2 regions of the Faecalimonas umbilicata genome follow, and region 2 is predicted to be linked to the other one. Evidence: riboswitches for the same ligand, from Rfam matches in the RefSeq annotation. Region 2 holds a riboswitch; the other holds the start of a gene.
What was found. A riboswitch is a leader RNA that binds a small molecule or an ion and turns the genes downstream of it on or off. The one in region 2 is predicted to bind FMN.

Region 1 (16,125 bases), 260 kb from region 2:
GTGCGGGAACCCAGCAGATCGAAGAACTGCTTCTGCGGGAGTTTCCGCAGGCGAAAGTCCTTCGAATGGATATGGATACGACGAAACAGAAAGACGGACATGAGAAGATCCTTGCTGCATTTTCAAGCGGGGAGGCAGATATTCTTGTGGGAACACAGATGATCGTAAAAGGACATGACTTTGGAAATGTGACACTGGTCGGAGTTCTTGCGGCGGACTTGTCGCTCTATGCGGACGATTACCGGGCCGGAGAGAGAACCTTTCAGCTTCTGACGCAGGCGGCAGGCCGAGCGGGGAGAGGAGAGAAGGCCGGAGAAGTTGTGATCCAGACATACAGTCCGGAACACTATAGTATTGTAGCAGCGGCAAAGCAGGATTATGAACAGTTTTTTCAGGAAGAAATGACTTATCGCGCATTGATGGGATACCCTCCGGCAAGTCAGCTTATGGCAGTTCTCGTTTCCTGTAAGGAGGAAGAACTTCTTGAGACAGCATGTCACTATCTGAAGGCTTATGCGGAAACATGCTGCAAAAAGTGTGAGAGGGCAGGGACCTCTGTGCAGCTGATCGGACCCGCAAGTCCGTATGTCGGGAAGGTCAGGGATACTTATCGCAGAGTGATTTATCTGAAATCGGAGCAGGAAGCAGTACTTGTGTTCCTAAAGGATCAGCTGGAACAATATATAGAGATCAACAGTGGATTTCAAAATCTTTGGATACAGTTTGATCTGAATCCGATGAGTGTGTTTTAGTGAGCTCAATTACAGCATGATAAAATATATAAGAATAAAAATGGAAAGAAAGGAGAGTATGGCGTAGTTTTATAGGAAATACACCATACGAGAAAGAAAATGGCAATTAGAAAGATTCGTGAAATGGGAGATGACGTGCTGACAAAAGTCTGCAAGGAAGTAGAAAAAGTAACCCCTCGTACAAAAGTGCTGATCGATGATATGTTTGATACAATGTATGATGCGATGGGAGTTGGACTTGCCGCACCACAGGTTGGAGTGTTAAAGAGAATCGTTACGATCGATGTGGGAGAAGGACCGATTCTCCTGATCAATCCGGAGATCATTGAGACTTCCGGAGAGCAGACCGGGGAAGAAGGATGCTTAAGTGTGCCAGGAAAATCCGGTGTGGTGACAAGGCCGAATTATGTCAAAGTGCGTGCATTTGACGAAGATATGAAAGAAATTGTACTTGAGGGAGAAGGACTTCTTGCCCGTGCATTCTGTCATGAGATCGATCATCTGGATGGGCATTTGTATGTAGAAAAAGTAGAAGGCGAACTGGAAGATATGTATTACGAAGAAGACTAGGAGGAAATGTGATGAGAGTCATTTTTATGGGAACACCGGAATTCTCGGTGGGGACATTGGAGACACTTGTAGAGGCAGGTCATGAAGTCGTGCTTGCGGTCACGCAGCCAGATAAGCCAAAAGGACGAGGAAAAGAGATGCAGTTTACTCCGGTAAAAGAGGCGGCTATCCGCCATCAGATTCCAGTGTATCAGCCGGTGAAAGTCCGTGAGAAAGCGTGTGTGGAAGTGTTGAAATCGTATGAGGCAGATGTCATTGTTGTCATTGCATTCGGACAGATCCTTCCAAAGAGCATCCTGGAGTTGACACCTTATGGGTGTATTAACGTACATGCATCACTGCTTCCAAAATACCGTGGGGCAGCGCCAATCCAGTGGGCAGTCATTGACGGAGAGAAGGTGTCAGGTGTGACAACGATGCAGATGGATGAGGGACTTGATACTGGTGATATGATCTTGAAAAAAGAAGTCATTTTGGATGAAAAAGAGACAGGTGGAAGCCTGCATGACAAGCTTGCAGAAGCGGGTGCGGCGCTGTGCGTAGAAACACTGAAAAGGCTGGAAGAAGGAACAGCTCCGGCTGAAAAGCAAGGGGAAACGACGACAGATTACGCAAAGATGCTGACAAAACAGATGGGAGAGATTGACTGGAAGCAGCCGGCAGAGAAGATTGAGCGTCTGATTCGAGGGTTGAATCCGTGGCCAAGCGCCTATACATACTGGAACCAGAAAGTTATGAAAATCTGGCTTGCAGATACTGAGGCGGATGAAAGCGGCGAAAAAGAGAAAATGGCGTCAGAGGAAGCAAAACATCCAGAACCTGGTACCATCACAGCAGTCGCAAAAGACAGGTTTTCCGTGCAGACAGGAGAAGGACTTCTGACTGTTTTGGAATTACAGATTCCGGGGAAAAAGAGAATGGATGCAGGAGCATTTTTAAGAGGATATCAGATCAAAGCGGGAGAAATCTTAGGATAGGAAGATCTTGGAGAGAGGAACTTGAGAAATTGATAAAGATTCTCTTAAAAAACTATAAAATAAAGTATTTCTAAGGGAAATTCGTATATAATGATTCTGACAGCTGTAAAAAGCAGCAGTTTACACGAAGAAGTCTTTATCAGATAGGAGCGAGAAAATGTATAGAGCATATTATCCAATGTATTTTGATCCAACATACCTGCTTGTGATTGTAGGAGTATTGCTCTGCATGCTTGCATCTGCAAGGGTGCGGACAACTTACGCCAAATATGAGCGGGTGAGAAATCATTCCGGGATGACCGGGAGAGATGCGGCAGAAAGGATTTTAAGGGGAGCAGGAATTTTTGATGTACGAATTGAACGGGTAAGCGGGCATCTGACGGATCACTATGATCCGAGGAATAAAGTGTTACGGCTGTCGGACAGTACGTATAGTTCAGCATCGGTTGCTGCAGTTGGTGTGGCAGCGCACGAGTGCGGACATGCCATCCAGCACGCGGTCGGATATGCACCTCTTAACATCCGAAGTGCACTTGTTCCAGTGGCAAACTTTGGATCGACTATCGCATGGCCGTTGATCGTTCTTGGACTTTTTATTTCCGGAAATTCTTCTAGTCTTCTGATCCAGATCGGAATTTTGGCATTTTCATTATCCGTATTGTTTCAGATTGTTACACTGCCGGTGGAGTTTAATGCATCTGGCAGGGCAATTCGGATTTTAGGAGAGAGCGGAATGCTCTATCCGGATGAGATCAGCGGTACAAAGAGAGTACTTGGTGCAGCAGCTTTGACGTATGTCGCGAGTGCTGCGTCAGCAATCTTACAGCTGATCCGTATCATATTGATCACAGGAGGAAGAGGAAATGGCGAAAATGACAGATGATAGGGAATTGATACTCGGTGTTCTTCTTGAAATTACAAGGGATGGAGTGTACAGCCATATCGCCATTCGAAATGTGCTGGAGAAATACCAGTATTTAGATAAAAAAGAGCGTGCCTTTATCACGAGAGTTGTGGAAGGAACGCTGGAGAGAATGATTGAGATCGATTATATTATCAATCAGTTCTCAAATGTGAAAGTAAATAAAATGAAGCCGGTCATCCGGACGATTCTTAGGAGCGCAGTCTATCAATTAAAATATATGGACGGCGTTCCTGATTCTGCTGTCTGCAATGAGGCAGTCAAGCTGGCGGAGAAAAAAGGGTTTCGTAGTCTAAAGGGATTTGTCAATGGGGTGTTGCGCACAATTGCAAGAAATATGGATCAGATCCGTTATCCGGAGAAAGAAAAAAATCCTGTATCATGGCTTTCCATTCATTATTCTATACCGGAATGGATGGTAAAACTGTGGCTTTCCGAGTATGGTGCGGAGACTGTTGAGAAGATGCTGAAAGGATTTCTGGAGGAACATCCGACAGTGATCCGCTGCAATCTTCGGAAACAGTCCGAAAAGGAGCTGACAGAGAGAATCCGGAAAGAAGGTGTGAAGGTGGAAGCACATCCATATCTTTCCTATGCAAAGAAAATTAGCGGATATGATCATCTTGGCGGGCTGGAGAGTTTCCGGGATGGAGCATTTCAGGTGCAGGATATCAGTTCTATGCTTGTTGCAGAGATTGCAGCTCCACAGAGAGGCGATCAGGTGATAGATGTCTGTGCGGCTCCGGGAGGGAAGTCTATGCACATTGCAGATTTGCTTGATGGCAGTGGCATGGTAGCAGCGAGAGATCTTACAGAATATAAAGTAGGACTCATCGAGGAAAACATCTGCCGGACTGGATTCCAAAATATAAGGGCAGAGCAGAAGGACGCTACCGTTTTTGATAAAGATTCTGAGCGGATAGCGGATATTGTAATCGCAGATCTTCCATGTTCTGGATTAGGGGTTCTGGCAAAAAAGACAGATCTGAAATATAAGATGACAAAGGAAGGGACAGAAAGTCTTGCAAAGCTCCAGAGGGAGATTCTTGGAGTAGTGAAAAATTATGTGAAGGAGGGCGGAGCGCTCGTATATAGTACATGTACGATCAATCCGGCAGAGAATCTGGAAAATGTGAGATGGTTTCTTGACAATAGTCCAGAATTTGAAGCAGAGGATATTACACCATTTCTCTGTGGAGAACTTCAAAAGGATGTCAAAGAAGGATGTCTTCAGCTTCTTCCAGGAGTCCATGACAGTGACGGATTTTTTATTGCAAAGTTCAGAAGGAAGAGAAAGTAAGAGGTAGTTATGAAACAGGAGAAAAAGGATATCGGATCTTTCCGGTTTGAAGAGTTGAAGGAAGAGATGACATCGATTGGAGAGAAAGCATTTCGCGCAAAACAGATTTATGAATGGCTGCATGTAAAGCTTGTGCGGTCTTTCGATGAGATGACAAACCTATCTAAACCACTCAGAGAAAAGCTTGCACGCCAGTATGAGATCCGGGAGGTGGAGATGCTTGACAGACAGGTGTCCGCAATGGATGGGACAAATAAGTTTTTGTTCCGATTAAGTGATGGACATGTGGTAGAGAGCGTACTCATGAAATATAAGCATGGCAATTCTGTTTGTATCTCCTCCCAGGTTGGCTGCAGGATGGGATGTCGGTTTTGTGCCTCGACGATCGGAGGACTTGAGCGAAATCTCACGCCGTCAGAAATGCTTGGGCAGATCTATCAGATTCAGAGAATTTCCGGTGAGCGTGTTGCAAATGTTGTAGTGATGGGAACTGGGGAACCGTTGGATAATTATGAAAATTTATTAAAGTTTATTCAGATGCTGACTGATGAGCACGGACTTCATATCAGTCAGAGAAATGTGACGGTTTCTACTTGTGGAATTGTGCCAAAGATGCTGGAGCTGGCAGAAGAGCATTTGCAGATTACATTGGCATTATCCCTTCATGGATCCACACAGGAAAAAAGAAAGAAACTGATGCCTGTGGCGAATAAGTATGAACTTTCTGAAGTGCTGGAAGCGTGTGATATATATTTTGCGAAGACAGGAAGAAGAATGACTTTCGAGTATAGTCTTGTTCATGGAGTGAATGATACCGAGGAAGATGCAAAAGAATTAAGTGCACTTCTTTCTCATAAAAACTGCCATATCAATCTGATTCCGGTCAACCCGATCAAAGAACGTGATTTTGAGCGACCGACAAGGGAGGCGGCTGAGAAATTTAAAAATAAACTTGAAAAAAGCGGAATAAATGTTACTATAAGAAGAGAAATGGGTTCTGACATTGATGGAGCCTGTGGACAACTAAGAAAGCGTTATGTTGAAACAAATGGAAGTAAAGGAGAACATCATGAAAACATTTTCTAAGACAGACGTGGGGAGAAAAAGGGAGACGAACCAGGATTATGTCTATGCCAGAACGAAACCGGTAGGAAAACTTCCAAATTTATTTGCAGTGGCTGATGGTATGGGGGGACATAATGCCGGAGATCGTGCATCCAAGTGTACCGTTGAGATATTGGAACGTGAAATAGAGGAGAGCACGGAGACCAATATCAAGGACATTATCCGACAGGCAATATATAAAGCAAACGAGAAGATCATTGAGATGGCAGAAAGGGACAGCAAGTTAGAAGGAATGGGGACGACGCTTGTTGTTGCCACGATTGTACATAACATGATTTATTTCGCAAATGTGGGGGACAGTCGACTTTATCTGATCAATCATACAATCACACAGTTGACTAAAGATCACTCCCTTGTAGAAGAGATGGTGCGCCTTGGGGGAATCAAGCCGGAGGAGGCAAGGAATCATCCGGATAAGAATATTATTACGCGTGCAATCGGAGCAAAAGAGGGAGTGGAACCAGATTTTTTCGAACACAGTCTGAAAAAAGGGGACATCATTTTGATGTGCTCGGATGGACTCAGCAATATGATAGAAGATGAAGAAATATTCCAGATTGTAAAGAGTGGAAGGGATGTTGTGGAGATTACAGAGGATCTGATCGAAACAGCAAATGAAAATGGCGGAAAAGATAATATAGGGGTTGTTGTGATTGAGCCATTGGCAGATGAGGTGAGTATATGTTAAATGAAGGAACCATGTTAAATGGCAGGTATGAGATCCTCGGCAAGATCGGCGCCGGGGGAATGGCAGATGTTTATAAAGGAAAAGACCATAAATTGAATCGCTTTATTGCGATAAAAGTGTTAAAGAAAGAATTTCATGAGGATGATTCATTTATTCAGAAATTTACAAGTGAAGCGCAGGCGGCAGGCGGTCTTATGCATCCAAATGTAGTAAATGTGTACGATGTTGGGGAAGATCAAGGTGCCAATTATATGGTCATGGAACTTGTGGAAGGAATTACACTGAAACAGTACATCCAGAAAAAGGGACGACTTTCCGCAAAAGAGGCAATCAGCATTACAATTCAGATGGCAAATGGAATTCAGGCGGCGCATAATAAGAATATTATCCACAGAGATATTAAGCCGCAGAATGTGATCATTTCCAAAGAAGGCAAAGTGAAAGTGACTGACTTTGGTATTGCAAAAGCAGCGAACTCAAACACTATGAGTTCTACCGTACTTGGATCGGTGCACTATACATCGCCGGAACAGGCAAGAGGAGCTGCAAGCGATGCAAGAAGTGACATTTATTCACTTGGTATTACAATGTATGAGATGGTGACGGGTCGACTTCCATTTGACGGGGATACTGCAGTTGCAGTTGCGGTAAAGCATCTTCAGGAAGAGATCGTATCTCCGGCGGAGTATGTGCCAGAGCTGCCGTATAGTTTGGAGCAGATTATCTTGAAATGTACACAGAAACGGCCCGAATTCCGTTATCCAGATGTGGCATCACTGGTACTTGATTTAAAACGTTCGCTCGTGGATCCGGAAGGAGACTTTGTGCGGATCAGAAGAGTACCGGGTTCCGATACGGTCATGTTATCAGAAGGAGAACTTCAGAAACTTCAGATGAATAATATATCTGCAAGACGATATGACGATTATGACGATGATGATTATGATGAAGAGCAGTATGATGATTATGACAATGACTATGATGATGACTATGACGATGACTACGATGATGAGTATGATCAGGACGATGATTATGACGAGGATGACTATGGAAGAGGAACATCTCGGAAAAGAAATGGAGATGTCAATCCGCGGATGAACAAGCTGATCAAGATTCTGATGATTGTCGTTGCAGTTCTGATTGCATTTTTCGTGATCATGATGGCAGGAAAGGCGGCAGGAATCTTTGGATCTGGTCTGGGATTTGTCACAGAAGATTCAAAAGATAAAGTAAAAGTGCCAAATGTTGTCGGTAAGACACAGGCAGATGCGATTGAGGCTCTGAACAAAGTAAATCTTGGATATGAACTTGTGGATGGCGGAGAGTCTGATAAATATGAAAAAGGCTATGTCATGGAACAGGGAACAAAAGCAGGTACAAAAATAGCGAAAAATACAAGAGTCAAGATTGTTGTAAGCAGTGGGAAGAAAAAAGAAGAAGTGACCATGCCGGATGTGAAGGGACTGAACCAGGATAAAGCACAGAAAGAACTGGAAAAGCTGGGACTGAAAGTTTCTGTCACCTATGAGTATAGTTCGATGTATACCGAGGGAGAGGTTATTTCCACAACTTACGAGCCGGGAACCAAGGTGGCAAAAGGTACAGAAGTAGGCATGCAGGTAAGTAAAGGCGAAGAGCCAATTGAGAAAGTGGCCGTACCGGAAATTACAGGAAAGACAGAAGTTGATGCGATTGCAGCTTTAGAAGCAGTTGGATTATATGCCGGGGACAGAAAGGAAGAGTACAGCGATGAACCGGCAGGGACTGTGATTTCCCAGGATATTGCAGGTGGAAATAAGATTGAAGTCGGAGGAAGTGTCGGTTATACAGTCAGCAAAGGAAAAGAAAAAGCAAAAATGCCGGCAGTGATCGGTCTTTCAGAGGCGGATGCAAAGGCACAACTTCAGGCAGCCGGATTGACACCGGTCATCTATCATGAGCCAAATGAAAATCAAAAAGGATCTGTATTTTATGCCAGTGCGAATACCGGGGATGAACTGGAAAAAGGAGCAACGGTTGAAATCTGGATCAGTGACGGTCCGGCAGAACAGCCGCCTACCGATGGAAATAACAATGGAAACACAGATCATAATGGCAGCGGAGATAACAATAGCGGCAGCACGGATGGAAATACCACTGGCCAGGAAGGAAATTCCGGGCATTAGTTTGAAGGAACAAAAGCGGTACAGTACTGTGTATTTGTGCCCGGAAGCCAGATAAATAAATGGATAAGGGAAAATTCATGCAGGGTAAGATTGTAAAAGGAATTGCCGGATTCTACTACGTTCATGTAGTAGGATTCGGTATTTATGAATGTAAGGCAAAAGGAAGTTTCAGAAAAGAGAAGAGAAAACCACTCGTCGGAGATAATGTAGAGATCGACTGCCTGAGTGAGGAAGAGAAGACGGGAAATATTATTCAGATTTTTCCAAGGAAAAACGAATTGATCCGTCCGGCAGTAGCAAATATCGATCAAGCACTTGTTGTCTTTGCAGTGACGGATCCAAAGCCACACTTCAATCTGTTAGACAGATTTTTGATCATGATGGAGACAAAAGGGATTCCGGCGGTGTTATGTTTCAATAAGCAGGATATTGCAACAGAAAAAGAGATTCAGGAATTGCAGGAAATTTACAGAAGGTGTGGCTATCAGATCCTTTTTACGAGTGCAAAAAAAGAGGAAAATATTGCGCTTGTAAAAGAGGTTTTAAAAGGAAAGACAACAACGGTAGCAGGACCTTCCGGAGTGGGCAAGTCTTCCTTGATCAATATTCTTCAGCCGGAGGCGAAGATGGAGACAAGGGAAATCAGCAAGAAGATTGCCCGCGGAAAGCATACGACAAGACATTCGGAACTGATTCCGATTGATGAGGATTCCTATATTATGGATACTCCGGGATTTAGTTCGCTGTATGTGAATGAATTTGAAAAAGAAGAATTGAAATATTATTTTCCGGAATTTACATATTATGAAGGAATGTGCAAATTCCAGGGATGCGACCATATTCATGAGCCGAAGTGTGCGGTCAAGGCAGCGGTGGAAGCTGGAGAGATCCACAAAGTGCGGTATCAGAATTATTTAGAGATGTATAAGGAATTACAGGAGAAGAGGAGATACTAACATGGAAATGATTTTGGCTCCGTCTATATTGGCGGCAGATTTTACAAAATTAGGGGAACAGATGAAAGAGACAGAGCGGGAAGGAGCACAGTACATTCATTTTGATGTGATGGACGGAAAGTTTGTGCCAAGTATTTCTTTTGGAATGCCGGTACTGGCATCCATCAGAAACGCAGTGGATCAGATTTTTGATGTGCATTTGATGATTGAAGAGCCAATTCGCTATGTAGAAGAATTTCAGAAAGCAGGGGCAGATATTATCACCGTTCACCTGGAGGCGTGCAGTGATGTGAAAGCGACACTGGAGAAAATCAAAGCATGTGGGGCGAAAGCGGCAATCTCAATCTGCCCGGACACACCGGTGGCAGAACTGGAGCCATATGTGGAATTGGTAGATATGGTATTGATCATGAGTGTACATCCTGGATTTGGAGGTCAGTCTTTCATCCCATCTTCTCTGGAGAAGATTCGAGAGACGAGAGCACTGCTTGATCGTGTCAACTCAACCGCAGATATTGAAGTGGATGGTGGAATCTATACAACGAATGTAAGAGAAGTGCTGGAAGCAGGGGCAAATGTGATTGTGGCAGGTTCTGCTATTTTCCGTGGAGATGCTGCAGAAAATACAAAAAATATGATGGAGATCTTAAGAGGTTATGAATAGACAACATGTTGTGATCATCAGCGGCGGCACAGTGGAAGAAAATCTTGCACTGGACATTTTAAAAAAACAATCGTCTGCATTTCTGATCGCGGTTGACCGGGGACTGGAATTTTTTTATAAGCACAAAATCAAGCCGGATTATATTGTAGGAGATTTTGACAGTATTGCACCTGAGATTATCGTCTGGTACAAGGAGTGGACAGAGATTCCTATCCGGGAGTTTAATCCGGTCAAGGATGCGTCAGATACAGAGATTGCCGTGCGATATGCAGTGGAGAGTGGATACGGAAATATCACGATTCTCGGAGGAACCGGAACGAGGCTGGATCATGTGATGGCGAACATTCAGGTTCTTTCAATTCCTGCACGGTCAGGAATTCCGGCAGAGATCATTGACGGACACAATCGGATCCGGGTCGTGGAACGAGAAGTACGGTTGAAAAAATCAGAGACCTATGGGGAATATTTCTCTTTATTTCCACTCGGAGGAGAAGTCCGACATCTCTATATTCGTGGAGCAAAATACCCATTGACAGATCACACTCTTGTTCCTTACGACAGCCTTTGTGTGAGTAATCAGATTGACGGGGAGGAAGCGGTCATTGCTTTTGGTGAAGGGATGGTCATTTTAATGGAAACAAGAGAAGAAATGTATCAATAAGTGAAAAAAGTAAAAAGTCACAAAAAGAAGAAAAAAAGAAAAAGGAACGCAGGGTGTCTATTGGCAAACCTGCACAGATATGATAGACTAAGATGTAAGAATGCATGTTCACAGAACTGCATCTGACAGCAGAAAAGAGATGCAACTCTGTGAAAGAAAATAGAGAAAGGCAGAAATCTTTATCAGACGAAGATTTCTGAATAGGGAAGGACAGAAATGAAATTAGGTATCGTTATTATTTGCCTGATTTCATGTATGTCCGTATAAGTCGTTAAAAGCCTTTAAATGCTGATAGCTAGAGCATTTAGCGGATTTTTGACTCGGATATAACTCCATATAAATTCATATAAGTTTTTGAAAAATGGCCCACTTTGTGGCCCACTATTTTTTGAATGATTTTATTAAAGTCCTAATACAGTAGAAATGATGGAAAGTTTTTAAGTGGCAAAATGTATGGTCTAAAAGGAGCAATTGTCATTGAATTTAAGACCGTGATATACAGCGACAAAAAATCGGAAAATATGTAAAGAGTAGTAGGAAGACTCATAAGGTACGATTAAAGAGAAAAAGGCCTCTTGATCATGAGGAAAAAATAAGGTAAAAAGCATTCTGTGATAAAGTATAAAGGCTTAGAGGAGAAAAGTATCTTCTAAGCTTTTTTTAATTAAGAAGCAGTTTGAACGTATGCTTTTGAATTAATAATAAGTATAGTAAAATTTGCACTGGAAGGAACAGAATATGGAATGCTTGTAGAAGGTGATTTTGGCAGAATGACTTTTCAATGAGATATTTGTCGTTTGAACGATAATTTGAATTTAATGAAATAATCGTAGATGGTAACTTACAAATGAGTAAACTATCAGTCGGTTTACTGATTTATCAGTTTACGATATATTATGAGATGAAAGGAGGGGACTTATGGATGCTATGAAAACAGGCTGTTTTATTGCAAGAAAAAGGAAGGAAAGAAATATGTCTCAAAGAGAACTGGCAGAATATTTACATATTACCGACAAGGCCATAAGTAAATGGGAACGAGGAGTTTCCCAAACAAAAGGATATTAAGAAATAACCTGTGTTTACCTGCTTGCAAATTATTGTATTTGACGAATGAGAAAAAACTTTCTATTGACAGAAATAATGTCAAATATTATAATTGTCTGTAATTGAATAACTATCTTCAGGGCAGGGTGCAATTCCCTACCGGTGGTACAGCCCACGAGCCGAAAGGCATGATTTGGTGAAATTCCAAAGCCGACAGTATAGTCTGGATGAAAGAAGATGAAAGTATATTTATGCTTTTTTGCGTGCTCTGAAATGATTTCGTATCGTTTCGGAGCATTTTATTTAATCGCATAAATCCTCTTTTGCATGTCTTGGATAGCTTTTATTCAAGGCATGTATTTTTTTGGAGGTGTAAAAATGAGCGATGCAGAATACATGAAATTAGCAATAGAATTGGCAAAAAAAGGTGCTGGCTATGTCAATCCTAATCCTATGGTTGGAGCAGTAATTGTAAAAGATAATCGGATTATAGGACAGGGATACCATGAAACTTTTGGTGGAATGCATGCTGAAAGAAATGCACTTAAAAATTGCAGGGAATCACCTATAGGATCAACACTTTATGTAACACTTGAACCATGCTGTCATTATGGAAAGACACCACCTTGTACAGAAATAATTATTGGCAGTGGCATTACAAGAGTAGTCGTTGGAACTTTAGACTGTAATCCTATTGTGTCTGGAAAAGGTGTAAAAATACTTGAGAAAAACAATATTCAAGTTGATGTGGGCATTTTAGAAAAAGAGTGCCAGCAGTTAATCAAAGTTTTTAGAAAATATGTTACAAAGCACATTCCCTATGTTTTTATGAAATATGCAATGACACTAGACGGAAAGATAGCAACTTATACAAATCAATCAAAATGGGTAAGTGGAGAAGAAGCGAGAAAACAGGTACATCAACTTCGGCATAAGGTTACTGCAATCATGGTAGGAGTCAATACTGTTATTCAAGATAATCCTTTACTGACATGCCGATTAGAGAATGGAAAAAATCCTATCCGTATCGTATGTGATACAAATTTAAGAACACCCATTACATCAAAAATTATAAAAACAGCGAATGATATTAAGACTTATATTGCTACTTCTTCTAGTGATGAAAGTAAGATAGGTCTTTATAGAAAATACGGTTGTGAAATTATTCATACAAAGAAAAAAGGTAATCATATTGACTTAATGAATTTAATGCAATGTTTAGGAAATATGCAGATAGATAGCCTGCTTTTAGAGGGCGGAAGTGCAATGAATTGGAGTGCTCTTGAACAACAAATTGTCGATGAGGTGCAAGTCTATATAGCACCCAAAATATTTGGTGGGAGTGCAAAAAGTCCTGTAAGCGGGCAAGGGGTTGCTTTTCCTGATGATGCCGTTATGCTTAAACCGTATGCTTTTTCTCAAGTAGGAAATGATTATCTCATAGAAAGTGAAGTGATTTATTCATGTTTACAGGAATAATAGAGGAAATCGGTAAAATAGAAAAAATACAGAAAGATATTTGTAACTGTAAACTATCCATTAAGGCTTCAAAAATATTAGAAGATATACATTTAGGGGATAGCATAGCAGTAAATGGCATTTGCCTTACAGTTACTTGTTTTAATCGCCAGTCTTTCACAGTTGATGTGATGAATGAAACATGGAATAGAACAGCTCTTAGTCTATTAAAACATGGAAGTTGTGTGAATTTAGAAAGAGCTATACCTATGAATGGCAGGTTGGGCGGTCATATTGTTACAGGGCATATTGATGGAACAGGCAGAATATCTTCTGTGCGTAGAGAGAAAAATGCTATGTGGTATCAAATCAATACGAAAAGAGAAATCTTAAATTTAATTGTCGAAAAAGGCTCGATTGCTATTGACGGTATTAGTCTTACTGTCGCAAAAGTATCGAAAACAGACTTTTTAGTATCCGTTATCCCACATACTTTAGAGCAAACAGTTCTCAAGGATAAACAAATTGGGAATATGGTTAATCTTGAAAATGATATATTAGGTAAATATGTGCAGAAACTCATAGACAACAGCAATAAAACGGAGTTATCGAAAGAGTTATTATGCCAATATGGATTTTAACAGAAAGGATAAAGGAATAATGAAATATCAAAAAATAAAAGCGGCATTGCAGGCGTTACAAGAGGGAAAACTTGTTTTGGTTATGGATGATAAAGAGAGAGAAAATGAGGGAGATTTGATTTGTTCGGCACAATCGGCTACAACAGAAAATGTTAATTTCATGGCGACTTATGCAAAAGGCTTAATCTGTATGCCTATGAGTGAAAGTCTAGCTAACCAACTTATGCTTTCCCCTATGGTTGAAAATAATACAGATAACCATGAAACTGCCTTTACGGTTTCTATTGATTATAAGGATACTACAACAGGTATTTCTGCCGAAGAAAGAGGATTGACGGCTCGTATGTGTGTGGTTGAGAATATAAATCCCTTTGATTTTCGTAGACCGGGGCACATGTTTCCTCTGATTGCAAAAAATGGAGGTGTTCTGGAAAGGAACGGACATACGGAAGCAACTGTTGACTTATTGAGGTTGGCAGGATTAAAAGAATGTGGCTTATGCTGTGAAATCATGAATGAAAACGGGAAAATGATGAGAACACCTGATTTAATTCAATTTTCTCAAACACACCATATACCTACCCTCACAATTAAAGAATTACAGGAATATAGAAAAGTATATGATATACTTGTAGAATGTGTTTCGATTGTAGAAATGCCCACAAAATACGGAAAATTCAAAGCACATTGTTATATCAACAAACTGAATGGAGAACATCATATTGCATTGGTTATGGGAAATTTGGATAATGGAAACGATGTGTTATGTCGTGTTCACTCAGAGTGCTTAACAGGAGATGTTTTTGGTTCTTTACGCTGTGATTGCGGACAGCAGTTAGATAAAGCTATGAAAATGATTGCAGAAAATGGTTCAGGTGTATTGCTTTATATGCGACAAGAAGGACGAGGTATCGGACTTGTCAATAAACTAAAAGCCTATCATTTGCAGGATAACGGTATGGATACCCTTGACGCTAACCTTGCATTAGGATTTCAAGGCGATTTAAGAGAATATTATATTGGAGCACAGATTTTAAGAGATTTGGGAATAAAATCATTGCATTTACTTACAAATAATCCTGATAAAGTTTATCAGTTAGAAGATTATGGAATGAGAATTTCAAGCAGAGTACCGATTGAAATAGAAGCAAATCCTTATGATAGTTTTTATTTGAAAACAAAGAAAGACCGAATGGGGCACATTTTGAATATGGAGGAAAAATAAATGAATACTTTTGAAGGCAATTTAGTGGCAGAAAATATTAAAATAGGTATTGTTGTAGCAAGGTTTAATGAGTTTATAACTTCAAAGCTATTAGCAGGAGCATTAGACAATTTGAAAAGAGAAAATGTTAGCGAAAAGGATATAGAGGTGGCTTGGGTTCCGGGAGCATTTGAAATACCGTTGATAGCGTCTAAAATGGCAAAAAGTAAAAAATATGATGCGATTATTTGTTTAGGGGCAGTTATTCGAGGCAGTACAAGCCATTATGATTATGTGTGTAGTGAGGTATCAAAGGGAATTGCCCAAATCAGTTTAAATACCGAAATACCTGTTATGTTCGGTGTTCTTACGACAGATACGATTGAACAGGCGATAGAACGAGCTGGTAGTAAAGCAGGAAATAAAGGCTCTGAATGTGCACAAGGAGCTATTGAAATGGTAAATTTAATTCGTACATTAGAGGTATAATTTGATTGGTAGATTAAAAGTTAGAGCGAAAAAGCATAATAGGCGAAGTGATCCATTCGCGGTGGCTGTCGAAGACATAGAGCCACGCCAGCTTGCTGGCGAGGGAATGGTTCACTTCGTCTGTGAGCGAGCCTATGGCGAGCGATTATCAAGCCCCCGTTATCTAACAGGGGGGTACTATTACAAAAGACAAGAGAAAAAATAAATACAAAACTGCTGATATGCAACGATTTATAAGGTTATAAGAACTTATTTCACTTCACACCATATTCTTTTTACCCGACAGGTCTAAAACAGCATATCAATAGAAAATAAATATAAGATACAAGGTGTATGCTCCTATGAGTATATGCCTTTTTTGATTGGAGGAATGAAGCATGAATGATATAGAATTTATTGAAACATTAAAGCAAAAGAGAAATGCCTGTGATTATTCTCAATCACGACTGGCACAGGAATTGCAAATTAGCAGGCAGAACTTAAATGAAATTGAAAACGGAAAAACAAAA
Region 2 (16,125 bases):
CTGGTACATGGTTGTTTTTGGATATAGGTGAAAAGGCATTTCTCTTATATGCATTGGTCTATTTATTCTTAGGGATCTTGGCGATGCTGATTTCTATGTTCCTAAAGAAAAAGCACTAAGGGAAATTCTTTTGGTTGTTGAATCGTTTAAAAAGCATAGAGTTATCGTGCAGCTATTTCATTAGAACTGTGTTCCATACATTATCCTGCAGGGATTACTACTCTTTAAAATTTAAAATAAAAAAAGCCTTAAAACAACAATTCTACGCTGTTCTTAAGGCTTTTCAAAGCAGGGGATGAGAGAATCGAACTCCCACCAAAAGTTTTGGAGACTCCTATCATACCATTTGACCAATCCCCTATATACTATTATATATACCTTCAAAATCACATACAGTCAACTACTTTTCTAAGTTTTTTCTCTCTCCATCCATTCTCCTATCACCACTTGGTTATGCCCTCGACCGATTAGTAACAGTCAGCTCCATACATTACTGCACTTCCACCTCTGTCCTATCTACCTCGTCGTCTTCAAGGGGTCTTACAACTTGCGTTGGGATATCTCATCTTGAGGGGGGCTTCACGCTTAGATGCCTTCAGCGTTTATCCCGTCCCGGCTTGGCTACTCTGCCATGCACTTGGCAGTGCAACAGATACACCAGCGGCCAGTCCACCCCGGTCCTCTCGTACTAAGGGCAGCTCCTCTCAAATATCCTACGCCCACGCCGGATAGGGACCGAACTGTCTCACGACGTTCTGAACCCAGCTCGCGTACCGCTTTAATGGGCGAACAGCCCAACCCTTGGGACCTACTTCAGCCCCAGGATGCGATGAGCCGACATCGAGGTGCCAAACCACTCCGTCGATGTGAACTCTTGGGAGTGATAAGCCTGTTATCCCCAGGGTAGCTTTTATCCGTTGAGCGATGGCAATCCCACTTTATACCACCGGATCACTAAGTCCTACTTTCGTACCTGCTCCACCCGTCGGTGTCGCAGTCAAGCTCCCTTCTGCCTTTGCACTCTTTGAATGGTTTCCGACCATTCTGAGGGAACCTTTGAGCGCCTCCGATACCCTTTCGGAGGCGACCGCCCCAGTCAAACTCCCCACCTGACATTGTCCCCCAGCCGGGTCACGGCTGCTGGTTAGAAACCCAGTACTGCAAGGGTGGTATCCCAACAGCGACTCTGTATCTACTGGCGTAAATACTTCTCAGTCTCCCACCTATCCTGTACATGCAATACCGAATCCCAGTATCAAGCTGGAGTAAAGCTCCATGGGGTCTTTCCGTCCTGGCGCAGGTAACCAGCATCTTCACTGGTATTTCAATTTCACCGGGTGCATTGTCGAGACAGTGCCCAAATCATTACGCCTTTCGTGCGGGTCGGAACTTACCCGACAAGGAATTTCGCTACCTTAGGACCGTTATAGTTACGGCCGCCGTTTACTGGGGCTTAAGTTCAAAGCTTCGCTTACGCTAACCTCTCCCCTTAACCTTCCAGCACCGGGCAGGCGTCAGCCCATATACTTCACCTTTCGGTTTTGCATAGACCTGTGTTTTTGCTAAACAGTTGCTTGGGCCAATTCTCTGCGGCCAGTTCTCACTGGCACTCCTTCTCCCGAAGTTACGGAGTCATTTTGCCGAGTTCCTTAACAATGCTTCTCCCGTCGGCCTTAGGATTCTCTCCTCATCCACCTGTGTCGGTTTACGGTACGGGTATGATATAAACAATAGCGGCTTTTCTTGACGCATGGCTCACGGGCTTCCCTACTCTCAGTTCGGTCCGCATCACGTCTTCAGATTGAGAAGCGGATTTGCCAACTCCTCTCCTACTTCGCTTGCACCGGGCTTTCCATTCCCGGCTCCCGCTCTCCACACGTGTCCCCACAGTTCTGTTATATCATAGTACAGGAATTTCAACCTGTTGTCCATCGACTACGTCTTTCGACCTCGCCTTAGGCCCCGACTTACCCAGAGCAGATCAGCTTTACTCTGGAAACCTTAGATATTCGGCCGGAAGGATTCCCACCTTCCTCTCGCTACTCATTCCGGCATTCTCTCTTCTTAAAAGTCCACTGCTCCTTCCGGTACAGCTTCTTCCCTTTAAGAATGCTCCTCTACCAATTGATTACTCAATTCCACAGCTTCGGTAGTGTGTTTCAGCCCCGGACATTTTCGGCGCAGGACCTCTCGACTAGTGAGCTATTACGCACTCTTTGAATGTATGGCTGCTTCTGAGCCAACATCCTAGTTGTCTTCGAAATCCCACATCCTTTTCCACTTAACACACATTTTGGGACCTTAGCTGGTGGTCTGGGCTCTTTCCCTTTCGACTATCCAACTTATCTCGTATAGTCTGACTCCCATACATCATCTACGCGGCATTCGGAGTTTGATATTCTTCGGTAAGCTTTGACGCCCCCTAGGAAATTCAGTGCTCTACCTCCGCAAGACTCGTATGAGGCTAGCCCTAAAGCTATTTCGAGGAGAACCAGCTATCTCCGGGTTCGATTGGAATTTCTCCCCTATCCACACCTCATCCCCACCCTTTTCAACGGATGTGGGTTCGGTCCTCCATTGCCTTTTACGGCAACTTCAACCTGGACATGGATAGATCACCCGGTTTCGGGTCTACTCTGACTGACTTCACGCCCTGTTCAGACTTGGTTTCCCTTCGGCTCCAGACCTTCAGTCCTTAACCTTGCCAGCCAGCGTAACTCGCCGGACCGTTCTACAAAAAGTACGCGGTTCATCATATAAAGATGTTCCACAGCTTGTAAACATATGGTTTCAGGTTCTCTTTCACTCCCCTCCCGGGGTCCTTTTCACCTTTCCTTCACAGTACTATGCGCTATCGGTCACTAAGGAGTATTTAGCCTTACGGGGTGGTCCCCGCTCATTCCCACAAGGTTTCTCGTGTCTCGTGGTACTCTGGATCCTGCCGTGCTCGCTCGCCTTTCATGTACGGGGCTTTCACCCTCTCTGGCTGGCTTTCCCAAAACCATTCTACTAGGCTTACTCATCACTTACGCAGTCCGAACCCCGGAATGCACGCATCCCGGTTTGGGCTCTTCCGCTTTCGCTCGCCGCTACTCACAGAATCGATGTTTCTTTCTCTTCCTCCGGCTACTTAGATGTTTCAGTTCACCGGGTTCCCTTCTTAACGTTATGTATTGGCGTTAAGATGACGGAGGTTTGCTCCGCCGGGTTTCCCCATTCAGATATCTCCGGATCATTGGATATTTGCTCCTCCCCGAAGCTTTTCGCAGCTTATCACGTCTTTCATCGGCTCTTAGTGCCAAGGCATCCACCATACGCTCTTTCTAGCATAACCAACTTGCTTCGTCCACGGGTATGGACTTAGCTACACATATCTAGCGTGATATGCGTTGGCAATAGTTTGTTGTTTTTATTCGTTTTCTCGAATCAGTTCTCATTTCTGCTCTTGCAAGCTTCCATGATCACCTCGGATGTCTTGATATTTTTCTTATCATTTCATTTCTGTATGCGATTTTCAAGGTACATAAAGATGCGAGCGCCTGAAAAACGATTGTGTGTGACAAGCTTGCTTGTCTAAGCACGATTGCTTTTTCATGCATTGGCATGTAATGCCATGACCGAAGGAACGTAGTTCCTGAGGTTCGCATCTATTTTTTTGATATTGACTGTTTTATCAGTCATCAGAAAGCTAAATCTTTTCAGTTTTCTGATCACTGGTAAATCCAGTATCTTTTTTATAAATCTGGCAGCCACCTGCTCTCCCACACCGTCTCCAGTGCAGTACCATCGGCCGCTGAGGTCTTAACCATCGTGTTCGGGATGGGTACGGGTGTTTCCCCTCAGCGCATCGCCACCAGAAGCTTTTCGTTCTTTTCAGAACACTCATAACTAAACAATAGACTTTTTTCAATCCTTACTTCTTTCTTCCTTAGAAAGGAGGTGATCCAGCCGCACCTTCCGATACGGCTACCTTGTTACGACTTCACCCCAGTTATCGGTCCCACCTTCGGCAGCTCCCTCCTTGCGGTTGGGTCACTGACTTCGGGCGTTACTGACTCCCATGGTGTGACGGGCGGTGTGTACAAGACCCGGGAACGTATTCACCGCGACATTCTGATTCGCGATTACTAGCGATTCCAGCTTCATGTAGTCGAGTTGCAGACTACAATCCGAACTGAGACGTTATTTTTGGGATTTGCTCGGCCTCACGACTCTGCTTCCCTTTGTTTACGCCATTGTAGCACGTGTGTAGCCCTGCTCATAAGGGGCATGATGATTTGACGTCATCCCCACCTTCCTCCAGGTTATCCCTGGCAGTCTCTCCAGAGTGCCCGGCCTTGCCGCTGGCTACTGAAGATAGGGGTTGCGCTCGTTGCGGGACTTAACCCAACATCTCACGACACGAGCTGACGACAACCATGCACCACCTGTCTCCTCTGTCCCGAAGGAAAGCTCCGATTAAAGAGCGGTCAGAGGGATGTCAAGAGCAGGTAAGGTTCTTCGCGTTGCTTCGAATTAAACCACATGCTCCACCGCTTGTGCGGGTCCCCGTCAATTCCTTTGAGTTTCATTCTTGCGAACGTACTCCCCAGGTGGACTACTTATTGCGTTGGCTGCGGCACCGAAGAGCTTTGCTCCCCGACACCTAGTAGTCATCGTTTACGGCGTGGACTACCAGGGTATCTAATCCTGTTTGCTCCCCACGCTTTCGAGCCTCAACGTCAGTCATCGTCCAGCAAGCCGCCTTCGCCACTGGTGTTCCTCCTAATATCTACGCATTTCACCGCTACACTAGGAATTCCGCTTGCCTCTCCGACACTCTAGCTGCACAGTTTCCAAAGCAGTCCCGGGGTTGAGCCCCGGGCTTTCACTTCAGACTTGCACTGCCGTCTACGCTCCCTTTACACCCAGTAAATCCGGATAACGCTTGCCCCCTACGTATTACCGCGGCTGCTGGCACGTAGTTAGCCGGGGCTTCTTAGTCAGGTACCGTCATTTTCTTCCCTGCTGATAGAAGTTTACATACCGAAATACTTCATCCTTCACGCGGCGTCGCTGCATCAGGGTTTCCCCCATTGTGCAATATTCCCCACTGCTGCCTCCCGTAGGAGTTTGGGCCGTGTCTCAGTCCCAATGTGGCCGTTCACCCTCTCAGGCCGGCTACTGATCGTCGCCTTGGTGGGCCATTACCCCACCAACTAGCTAATCAGACGCGGGTCCATCTCATACCACCGGAGTTTTTCACACTCGATCATGCGATCACGTGTGCTTATGCGGTATTAGCAGTCATTTCTAACTGTTATCCCCCTGTATGAGGCAGGTTACCCACGCGTTACTCACCCGTCCGCCACTCAGTCACTTGAGCTTCCTTCCGAAGAATTCCATTCAAGTGCTTCGTTCGACTTGCATGTGTTAAGCACGCCGCCAGCGTTCATCCTGAGCCAGGATCAAACTCTCGTTAAAAGTGTTTGTTTCCAGTCAAGAATCACTACTAGCAATCCTATCCCTTTTACTGTTTTTAGGTTGACATTTCTGTCTGTTCTGAAATTTTCTCAATTGTTCGAAATTTTCAGGGTTGTGTTGTCTATTGTTTAATTATCAATGTTCTGTTTGTTTCGCTCTCTTGCGACAGCTATATTAGATTATCACATCTTTTTATCTTTGTCAACAACTTTTTCATCTTTTTTTGAAATCTTTTCTTTTCTACTTTCATAGCCTTTTTTCGATTCCATATCTCCGATGCTTTTTGTTGTTTTCCTGTCACACTATTGAGTGCTTTTTATATTAACATTTCCAACAGTACTTGTCAACTGTTTTTATTTTCAACATTTCAACTTCATACCGTCTTCACTTGTCAATTTTTCACCATGTCATCTATCTGTTGATACTTTATGGTAAACGGAGAAAGAGGGATTTGAACCCTCGCACCGCTATTAACGATCTACTCCCTTTCCAGGGGAGCCCCTTCAGCCACTTGGGTATTTCTCCAAAACGCCTTTCGTTCTTTTGGCATAAGAAAACCACCGATGATTGATTGGTGGTTTTCCTAACGCAGAGGGTGGGATTCGAACCCACGCGCCCTTTCGGACAAACGGTTTTCAAGACCGCCTCGTTATGACCACTTCGATACCTCTGCATCTATTAAGTTTTTGTCATCTCTTGAAGACAAGATGTATTCTATCACGGATATTTCCAACTGTCAACACTTTTTCTAAACTTTTTTTATTTTTTTATTTTTCGGGAATTTTTCTGCTAACATGAACCTTTAATCTCGCTGCCCTTCCGGCGATTTCAGGTATCATTTTTATATCTAAAAATCGCCTGGAAGTAAGTAATAAACCATTGTCCAACCGGATCCTCGCTATGTCAACTACCCACGACCTAAAGGTCATGGGATTGTAACTGCCCAGTCGTACGAACGACATACGTCTCCGACTTTTAACCCCAAAAGATATTGCTATCTAAAGTGGCGTTACATCATAGGGTGGTTGACAACACCCTTTACGGATAAGATATGCTCATCTGTAACTGTATCAGGTACTAAACTTCCCATGCCATACAGTAATAATGTCTTTACGATTAAGATTTTACGCAGTACACGAATTTCGTATTGCAATCTCATATCTTGTCAATGTACAAAAGAGTGCCTTGATGAGCAGCACATCGAACGGTTTTCTCTTTAAGAACTGCTACAGTCAGTGTAGTATATTTAACAACAATCAACAAGGCTCCTCCTGAGAAAAAGGCCTGCAATTTCCAGATCTTCCGGCGTTGTAATTTTTATATTTTCATAAGAACCGAAAACAAGCTTGACTGGATGTTCTGTCATTCTTTCGACAACCATCGCATCATCTGTCGCCTTCTCCCATCCACTCTGGATTAATTTTTCATAAGCAGTACGCACCAGTTTTGCATCAAATACCTGAGGTGTCTGCACTTGCCAGACATATGCCCTGTCCGGCGTCTGAACAGCATACTGATTCTGATCTGCAATTTTAATTGTATCTTTCACAGGCATACCTACGACACACGCCTGATCTCTCAAAACACATTCGTATGCCCGCTCTACCATTTCTTCATCCACAAACGGTCTTGCCCCATCATGGATGAACACAATTCCATCTTCCACATATTTTAATCCATGGTACACAGACTCATAGCGTTCTTTCCCTCCCGCCACTATCTGTACCACCTTGTCAAAACCATATTGTTGTACAATCTTTTCTCTGCAATAGTCTATTTCACGTTCTCCTGTGACAAGAACGATCTCATCAATATATCTGGACTCCTGGAATACATGCAAGCAATAATACAACACCGGCTTTCCTTCTAATTCTAAATACTGCTTCTGAATCGCCGTCCCCATCCGGCTTCCACTCCCGGCTGCCAACACGATCGCCGTACATTTTTTTTCTCGTTTGTCCTTTTTCTGCTTCATCTGGCATTGCACATCCTTTCCCGAATCTCTTTTCCCTACTGACAACCAGAGTCTACCGTTCTCCCAGTTTCAAATTCGGCACAGCATTTAGATCCCATCCATGTCTTGTTCCCGCCAGGTACTCATAATAAGCTGCAACTCCTATCATTGCTGCATTGTCCGTGCAGTAAATTGGTGATGGATGATAGAATTTGACTCCTTTCTTATCACACGCTTCCTGCATCGCAGCTCTGAGGGCGCTATTCGATGCTACCCCACCAGCAATCGCAAATTTTTTTAATCCAAACTCATCCACTGCTTTCATCGCATTTTCTACAAGTACATCTGTCACCGCTTTCTGGAAAGATGCTGCGATGTCCGCCTGAGAATAACTTTCCCCTTTCATCTGACAGCCATTGATATAATTCAATACCGCCGATTTCACACCACTGAAACTAAAATCATACGGCGAATCACTCATATGTGCTTTCGGAAAGACAATCGCTTCCGGATTTCCCTCCTTAGACAACTTATCTATCTTCGGTCCACCCGGATATCCAAGCCCAATTGCCCGCGCCACTTTATCAAATGCTTCGCCCGCGGCATCGTCTCTTGTTCTTCCGATAATTTCATAAGTTCCATAATCTTTCACACGAACCAGATGTGTATGTCCTCCCGATACTACAAGACATACAAATGGAGGCTCTAAGTCTTTATTTTCAATATAATTTGCAGAAATATGTCCCTCGATATGATGTACTCCCACCAAAGGAAGTCCTTTTGCATATGCAATCGCCTTAGCCTCTGCAACCCCGACAAGCAGCGCTCCTACAAGCCCCGGTCCATAAGTGACTCCGATTGCATCGATTTCATCCAATGTTACCCCTGCTTCTTTCAACGCTTCCTCAATCACCTGATTGATCTTCTCAATATGCTTTCTGGATGCAATCTCCGGAACAACCCCTCCATATAATTTATGTAATTCAATCTGTGATGAAATGACATTGGAGAGGATTTCTCTTCCTCCCCGCACGACTGCTGCCGCTGTCTCATCACAAGAACTTTCTATTGCCAGTATTGTGATTTCTTTTTCTTTCATCTTCTTACTCCTCTTCTGGAAAATCCAGTTCCACAGACATACTGTCGCTGCCGGCTTTTGCCTGCGGAAAAATTTTTTGCACTTCCTCTATAAAAAATTCCGGGCGCGTCAGAGACGGACTGTAATGTGTCAGCCACATTTCCTTTACCTCGGCCTCTTTTGCAAGCTGCGCCGCTTCGTAAAATGTCATATGCTTATATTCTACCGCCTTGCATGCCTTTTCTTTCTCCCCGTACATTCCTTCACAAATAAACAGATCGGAATGTTTCGCATTCACACGAATCGAGTCTGTCGGCCTTGTATCTGTCGTATAGGTAAGTTTGATTCCACGGCGCGGAGCACCCAGCACCATATCCGGGGTAAATACATTTCCTTCATGCTCAATCGTCTCACCTTTTTGCAAATGCTTCCAATATTGCTTTGGAATCGCATGATCCATCGCTCTTGTTACATCAAATTTTCCAGCACGGTCAATCTCCAGTGTATACCCGTAACAAAGCACATTATGATTGACACGAAACGCTTTCAGACGATATCCATTTAATTCAAAAGTCTGCTCTGGTCCTTCAATTTCTTTGTATATGATCGGAAATGGAAGTTCCGGCGCAATGACGCGAAGAGCGCTCACAACACGCTCAAGCCCTTTCGGTCCTATTAACGTCAACGGTTCTCTTCTGTCTGCATTTCCCATTGTAAGCAAAAGCCCCGGCAGTCCACTGATGTGATCTCCGTGATAATGAGTAAAACAAATCACATCAATCGGCTTAAAGCTCCAGCCTTTCTCTTTGATCGCAATCTGCGTCCCTTCTCCACAGTCGATCAGCAGACTACTTCCATTAAATCTCGTCATCAGAGCAGTCAGCCACCGATAAGGCAGTGGCATCATCCCGCCCGTTCCGAGAAGACAAACATCTAACATGTGATTCTCCTTCTATTATTTCTTCTCTACCGGAATCGAAAAGTCTGAAATCCATGCATCGTAACACTCTTCGCAGAGATCAAACTCGTGTACTTCGTTATCTTTTCCCGAGAAATATCCCCAGCGCTTCTCTACATGGAGGAAATCTGCCTCTCTGAGAATTTCTTTTCCACATTTGTTGCAAAATACTTTATCTAATTCCGTCGTCTCAACTTTTTTATATTGGCGCATACAATTCCTCCTATGAAAAATCCTTCTTTTTTCTTGTTGTCACGCCTTTATTATATTGATTTTTAAAACAGATTCCTAGCGGGAACTGTTTCCTTTTTTTCCATGTTCTTACAATGCCCCAACCCCTATTCAGATAGGTTCTTTTGCATAGTCAATCCATGTTCCATAGGTTCTTTATAATAATCCTTCCGCAGGGAAATCGTCTCGAATCCATACTTTGTATACAGGCACCTCGCAGCATCATTGCTTGCCCGCACTTCAAGAATCACATCCTTGATTCCTCTCTCAGCACAAACTTTCCATAAATGTTCCAACAAATTTCCTGCAATTCCTTTTCCACGCGCTTTGGGAGCCACCGCTATTTTCCCAATATCCGCACTATCCATCACCGCATAGACAATGCAATATCCGCAGATCTCCTCTGCTTCTTCTGCCACAAGGACAAAAAAATGCTCCAGCTCATATGCCTTTCTAATGTCCGCCATACTCCACCGATCGGATGGGCAAAAACATTGCTCCTCCAGCGCATATAGCGGCATGATGTCGGATTCTTTCATTCCTCGAATGATCATTTTCCCTGCTGCTCCTTCTCTTCTCGCTCTAAACGCTCGCGTTCCGCCTGTGACATTCTAAGATAATCCGGCTGATGATCCTCCGCACGTTCTATCTTTCCTTCTTTCCAATACTGAACTGCAAGTGTCCCAACAGCTGCTGCCCGCTGCCGATTCATATGAGATGGGGCAAATCTTACCGGAACATGCAAAAGTTGCTCTAACTGTTCTTTGTATACCGGAACACCGTCCCCTAAAAATGTCACCCGCTCTCCTCGTTCATTCAATTTCTCTGCAAGAGCTGATATTTCTATCGCCATCTGCGGCTCTTCTACTACAAATTCCTCCCGGAAACGATAAATTCCGGTATAAACCTGATTTCTCCTTGCATCCATGATTGGGCAGATCACCCCTTCATTTCCATATAAGTTATAAGCAAGTCCATCCACCGTAGGAATATGGATCAACGGCTTTTTTAACGCGAGTCCAAGTCCTTTCGCCGTCGCCGATCCAATTCGCAGCCCGGTAAAGGACCCAGGTCCTCCCGCCACTGCGATTGCATCAATCTCACCAAGATTCATCTCTGTCATTTTTACGATTTCATCCAGCATTGGAAGCAGCGTCTGTGAATGAGTCTTCTTATAATTCACTGTGTATTCCGCAATTGTCTGTTCTTCCTCTACAACTGCCACTGACGCCACCAAACCAGAACTGTCTAATGCCAATATCCGCATAGTTTCACTTCTTTCTTTTTCATTGTCTATCATCTGTTTTAGAAAGGTCACTATTTCTAACGCAACCTCTTTTCCAACTTCTTTTTTCTCTCGTTCCTATACTCCAAGTTCTCTTACCGTAATCCGTCGGAAATCAAACCCTTGATCCAGATCTTTCTCAATAGTAATCTCTGTCCGTCTCTGTGGCAAGATCTCTTCAATCAGATTTGACCACTCAATCAGAGATACTCCTTGACCATAGAAGTAATCTTCATATCCGATCTCTTCCATTTCCTCAATATCCCCAATCCGATATACGTCAAAATGATAAAACGGAAGCCTTCCCTCCTCATATACCTGTACGATTGTGAATGTCGGGCTGCTAATCGCCTCTTCAATCTGAAGCCCTCTTGCCAATCCCTGCGTAAATACAGTCTTCCCCACGCCCAGATCGCCAATCAGTGTATAGATCTCTCCTGCTTTTGCCAGTTCTCCGATTTTTTTCCCAAACTCAAACGTCTCCTTCGGACTTCTTGTCTCTATTACCATAGTTTTCCTTCCTTTTCCCTCTTACCGTACCTGACGGATCTTCACTTTCGCCGGCGCCATATGTGTTGAGATCATCTGCACAGCTGCTGTATACTGCTCTCCTAGCGCTTCCTTCGGAAAAACAAGCGCACGTACCCGCGTGATATAAAGAATCAATGTCCGGTTCGTAGAAACTGCCTTCTGAAATTCTTCCCATTTCACCTCTGTCTGCTGATCTTCCTGGGAAATGGTGATTCCTTCTTCGGTCAACTCATATGTGATTGGCTTTTGGAACATCGGCGTTGTCTTTACCTGCGCCTTCGCCTTTGACTTCAGTGTGAGAGGTGTCATAACAAGAAAAACTGCGGCAAAAAAGAAAAACATCATACCTGCGGTATAATCTCCCTGTGCCATCGCCCGGATTCCAAGTCCAAGTACAACAACTCCAAAAATCGCTCCGATCAGCCCACTGAGATGGCTGTATGTGTGATACAGCAAAAAGTCATACATTGCTCTCGGTGTCATCTGAACATCCATTTTCACTGACATTGCTTAATCCCTCCATTACTTTTTCTGTCTCATACGCAAAATGGTATGTTATAAAATTATAACATACCACCCTTTTCCTTACAATAACACTTGCCGGATTTTCTTATAGACAAAAAATACGATCAAAGATACCAAAATCCCTTTCAGCAAATTAAACGGTGCCACTGCAAAAAGGACAAAGGTCATCAGACCAGTGATCGCACCATTTACCTCTGTGCCCATCGATACCAGAGCATCCAAGGGCATCTCAAATGCTTTTGCATACACCGGAAGCAAAATATAAGCATTCAGAACACATCCGAGAATAGTCATGATCACAGTTCCAACTACCATCCCCGTCACCGCTCCACTCTTCGTACGCTTTTTCTGATAGATCAGCGCCGCTGGAACGCAGAATGCACATCCAATCAGGAAATTTGCTGCATCTCCGATCCCCATCGTCATCGTTCCTTTGATTGCAACATTTAGGATCACCTTGATCAATTCGATTAAAACCCCCGCAAACGGTCCCATCGAAAAACATCCGATCAACACTGGAACCTCACTGAAATCAATCTTATAGAACGCCGGTGCGAATGGGAGCGGAATCTCAAACTGCATCAAAATAATTGCAAGTGCCGATAACATCCCAATCTGAACAAGCGTCCTTGTGTTCACCTTTGTCTTCTCTGCTACATTTGTACTCATTTTTCTTCTCTCCTTCTTTTTCTAAAATTTAAAAGAAAGAAAATCTTCCGGAAATCTTTGATCAGCTTTCCTCCATACCCCAAAAGGTGAAAGAATTGCACCTACATTTCCTGCAAAGTAAAAATTCCCCCGAAATAACTTCCGGGGGAACTTTGATTCTCGCGCAAAAATCTATCCGCTATCACACGATCTGATTTGCGATCAAATGATTCTTCTCTCATCCAGACTATACTGTCGGTACTGGAATCTCACCAGTTCAGCCACCTGTTCCCAGGCAGGTCGCGGACTTTACCGCCGGTTGGGACTTGCACCCTACCCCGAAGAATTTTCCTATTCTTTTTCATATCGCCTATTATACGACGGTTTTAAAAATTGTGCAAGACCTATTTCCTTCTCCGTCTTCGTCTCTTCTTTCTGACCGCATCCACATATGCGATTCTTCCTACAAGTGCAACACCTCCGGCAAGCAATACTGCGAGTATTCCTTTTCCAATCGCGCCCAGTCCGCTTTTCGCTTCCGAAACTATCTGTTTCTGCTGATAGGTAACGGAAGGCGCTGCGTATCCCGGAAGATACTGCCGTTCAAGATCAACAAATACTTTGCCATCTTCCATCTTAAACTTTATTTTTTCTTCTTTTGGCACACAGTCCCACAGGTCTTTCTTTGTTACAATTTTCTCTTTTCCAATCTGATGTGTTCCTTTTGGCAGAACCTTTCGATACTCGTATTTCTCAAATGCCTGTTCCATAATTGCATTCCCAACAAGATGACGAAGTTCTTCTCCGGTCTGGTCTGTCCAGTCCGAAACCCCCATCACAATTTCCACAAGCCTCGTATCCTGACGTTTTGCAGTAGAGGAATAATTAAACCCTGCTCTTCCGCTGGAACCAGTTTTCAACCCATCTGTCCCTTTCAGACCATACTTTGCCCCTTCCAGAGAAATCTGATACGACTTAAAATGTTCTTCATACGGGGTACCTTCTTTCACTACAATTTCTGGAGAACTCGTATGTGTCAATATATCCGGGTAAGTCTTTACAAAATAACTGCACAGCAGTGCGTAATCTTGTGGGGAAGTCACATTATCTGCATCTGCCGGTAGATTTTTCGGAGCATACGGATACAGCAGGTCATTTGTGACACCAACACAATTGTAATAAGTAGTATGCGTCATCCCAATCTCTTTTGCTTTCTGATTCATCAGCGCTACAAATTTATCCGGATCCGGCTCCACTAAATCTGCAAGCATATACGTGGCTGCCGCCGAAGATGGGACAATGATCAGATCGATCAATTCTCCCACCGTATAGGTTGCTCCCATCTGCATCACATTGTTGCTGAGCACATACCTTCCGGCGATATCTACATACTTTTCATTCACCGCTACCTGCATGTCCTTTTCAAATTTTCCTTCCTCCATCGCATCATATGCGAGCAAAATTGTCATCAATTTTGTCATACTGGCCGGAGCCCAGGAAACATCTTTATTCTCCTCCCACAAAATCTGCCCGGTATGGATCTCTGTAATGATAGAACCTGCCGGCTGATAACGATCGTCCAACTGATAGCCACTTTCCCTCGCTACATCGATCGCACGTTTTCCGGATTTTTTCTTTTCTTCTTCCTCCACCTGCTGCGCTTCCACCTGCCCTGCAGGAAGCAGCACTGTCAAAAGCGCTATACACAGCGCGATTACCCAACTCCTTTTTTTCATCTGTTCTTCCCTCTCTTTTCTCAGTCCCACATCTGCGTGTATCTTTACTGTTTTACTCCTCTTCTTCCCATCCAAAAGAGCGTTTTACAGCCTTCTCCCAGCCATGAATTTTTTCTTCCCGTTCATTTTCCTTTAATTTTGGATAGAACACCTTATCAATCGCCCAATTCTTTCCGACGTCTTCTTTGTCCTTCCAGTATCCAACGGCCAGCCCGGCAAGATATGCCGCTCCCATTGCCGTTGTCTCTACGCATTCCGGTCGATTGACCGGGGCATTGCAGATATCCGCCTGTACCTGCATCAGAAAATCATTTGCACTGGCACCTCCGTCAACATTGAGTGTACTCAGCGAAATTCCCGAATCTGCCTGCATTGCATGCACAACGTCATTTACCTGATACGCAATAGACTCTAATGTCGCCCGGATAATATGATATCGATTCACACCTCTTGTCAATCCTACGATCGCACCTCTGGCATACTGATCCCAGTGCGGAGCTCCCAGCCCGGTAAATGCCGGCACGACGTAACAGCCGTTCGTGTCTTCCACTCTCTGGGCAAGATATTCCGAATCTTTCGCAGAATCTATCAGCTTCATCTCATCCCGCAGCCACTGGATCGCAGCTCCTGCTACAAATATAGAGCCTTCCAGTGCATACGTCACCTTACCATCCAGTCCCCATGCGATCGTCGTCACAAGACCGTGGTCAGAATACACCGGTTCTGTCCCTGTATTCATCAGAAGGAAACACCCGGTTCCATATGTATTTTTTGCTTCCCCTGCATGGAAACAGGTCTGCCCAAAAAGCGCTGCCTGTTGATCGCCTGCCGCTCCGCTGATTGGGATTTTCCCTCCAAAATAGCTTGCATCTGCATAGCCGTAGATTTCACTGGATGGACACACCTTTGGAAGCATACTTTTTGGAATCTGAAGCTCTTCTAATATATCATCATCCCATTTCAGCTCTTTGATGTTAAACAGCATAGTACGGGAAGCATTCGAATAATCGCTGACATGCACACGCCCTTTCGTAAGTTTCCAAATCAGCCATGTCTCCACTGTCCCAAACAGCAATTCTCCTTGCTCTGCCCGCTCTCGGGCCCCTTCGATGTGATCCAACATCCACTTTACCTTTGTCCCCGAAAAATAAGCATCGATCATCAGTCCCGTCTTCTCCCGGAATGATTCTGTAAGTCCCTTTTCTTTCAACTTATCACAGTACCTGGATGTTCTTCTGCACTGCCAGACGATTGCATGTCCGATCGGTTCCCCAGTCTTTTTGTCCCACACAATCGCAGTTTCCCTTTGATTGGTAATTCCAATCGCTGCAATATCTTCCGCAGTTGCTCCAATCTTTGTCATTGCTTCCACTGCCACTCCCAATTGGGAGGACCAGATCTCATTGGCATCATGCTCCACCCATCCTGGCTTCGGAAAATACTGTGTAAACTCCTTCTGTGCCATACTGCATATCTGTCCTTTTTCGTTAAAAAGAATACAGCGATTGCTTGTTGTCCCAGCATCCAGCGCCATTACATATTTCGCCATGCCGCTTCCTCCTTGTTCCTTTTTCTTCTAAATCCCTTTCATCGTTAACTGGATCCGCTTTTTCTGTACATCGACACTCATGACTTTGACATCGACAATGTCACCGACACTCACTGCCTCCAGTGGATGTTTGATAAATTTCTTATCGGTAATCTGCGAAATATGCA

Region 1: it holds a riboswitch for FMN, as region 2 does, so the genes downstream of both, ribD (bifunctional diaminohydroxyphosphoribosylaminopyrimidine deaminase/5-amino-6-(5-phosphoribosylamino)uracil reductase RibD) here and ACGG81_RS03225 (ECF transporter S component) in region 2, are expected to answer to the same signal.

The regions. Positions count from the first base shown of each region.
Region 1 covers NZ_AP031411.1:906,374-922,498, forward strand. The annotation lists gene priA (primosomal protein N') at 1-752, shown strand, start outside; gene def (peptide deformylase) at 852-1,322, shown strand; gene fmt (methionyl-tRNA formyltransferase) at 1,334-2,299, shown strand; gene ACGG81_RS04345 (zinc metallopeptidase) at 2,457-3,182, shown strand; gene rsmB (16S rRNA (cytosine(967)-C(5))-methyltransferase RsmB) at 3,163-4,521, shown strand; gene rlmN (23S rRNA (adenine(2503)-C(2))-methyltransferase RlmN) at 4,531-5,607, shown strand; gene ACGG81_RS04360 (Stp1/IreP family PP2C-type Ser/Thr phosphatase) at 5,591-6,334, shown strand; gene pknB (Stk1 family PASTA domain-containing Ser/Thr kinase) at 6,328-8,499, shown strand; gene rsgA (ribosome small subunit-dependent GTPase A) at 8,577-9,455, shown strand; gene rpe (ribulose-phosphate 3-epimerase) at 9,457-10,119, shown strand; gene ACGG81_RS04380 (thiamine diphosphokinase) at 10,112-10,780, shown strand; gene ACGG81_RS04385 (helix-turn-helix domain-containing protein) at 11,699-11,845, shown strand; FMN riboswitch at 11,953-12,067, shown strand; gene ribD (bifunctional diaminohydroxyphosphoribosylaminopyrimidine deaminase/5-amino-6-(5-phosphoribosylamino)uracil reductase RibD) at 12,203-13,303, shown strand; gene ribE (riboflavin synthase) at 13,288-13,923, shown strand; gene ACGG81_RS04400 (bifunctional 3,4-dihydroxy-2-butanone-4-phosphate synthase/GTP cyclohydrolase II) at 13,943-15,148, shown strand; gene ribE (6,7-dimethyl-8-ribityllumazine synthase) at 15,149-15,616, shown strand; gene ACGG81_RS04410 (XRE family transcriptional regulator) at 15,994-16,125, shown strand, end outside.
Region 2 covers NZ_AP031411.1:643,174-659,298, reverse strand. The annotation lists gene ACGG81_RS03300 (hypothetical protein) at 1-119, shown strand, start outside; tRNA gene ACGG81_RS03295 (tRNA-Trp) at 290-360, opposite strand; rRNA gene ACGG81_RS03290 (23S ribosomal RNA) at 448-3,334, opposite strand; rRNA gene rrf (5S ribosomal RNA) at 3,741-3,858, opposite strand; rRNA gene ACGG81_RS03280 (16S ribosomal RNA) at 3,933-5,463, opposite strand; tRNA gene ACGG81_RS03275 (tRNA-Ser) at 5,900-5,988, opposite strand; tRNA gene ACGG81_RS03270 (tRNA-Ser) at 6,051-6,136, opposite strand; gene ispD (2-C-methyl-D-erythritol 4-phosphate cytidylyltransferase) at 6,710-7,438, opposite strand; gene tsaD (tRNA (adenosine(37)-N6)-threonylcarbamoyltransferase complex transferase subunit TsaD) at 7,491-8,516, opposite strand; gene ACGG81_RS03255 (ribonuclease Z) at 8,521-9,435, opposite strand; gene ACGG81_RS03250 (hypothetical protein) at 9,451-9,666, opposite strand; gene rimI (ribosomal protein S18-alanine N-acetyltransferase) at 9,792-10,238, opposite strand; gene tsaB (tRNA (adenosine(37)-N6)-threonylcarbamoyltransferase complex dimerization subunit type 1 TsaB) at 10,235-10,951, opposite strand; gene tsaE (tRNA (adenosine(37)-N6)-threonylcarbamoyltransferase complex ATPase subunit type 1 TsaE) at 11,048-11,479, opposite strand; gene ACGG81_RS03230 (YcxB family protein) at 11,501-12,007, opposite strand; gene ACGG81_RS03225 (ECF transporter S component) at 12,086-12,694, opposite strand; FMN riboswitch at 12,900-13,023, opposite strand; gene ACGG81_RS03220 (DUF1958 domain-containing protein) at 13,078-14,409, opposite strand; gene glpK (glycerol kinase GlpK) at 14,462-15,958, opposite strand; gene ACGG81_RS03210 (Tex family protein) at 15,986-16,125, opposite strand, start outside.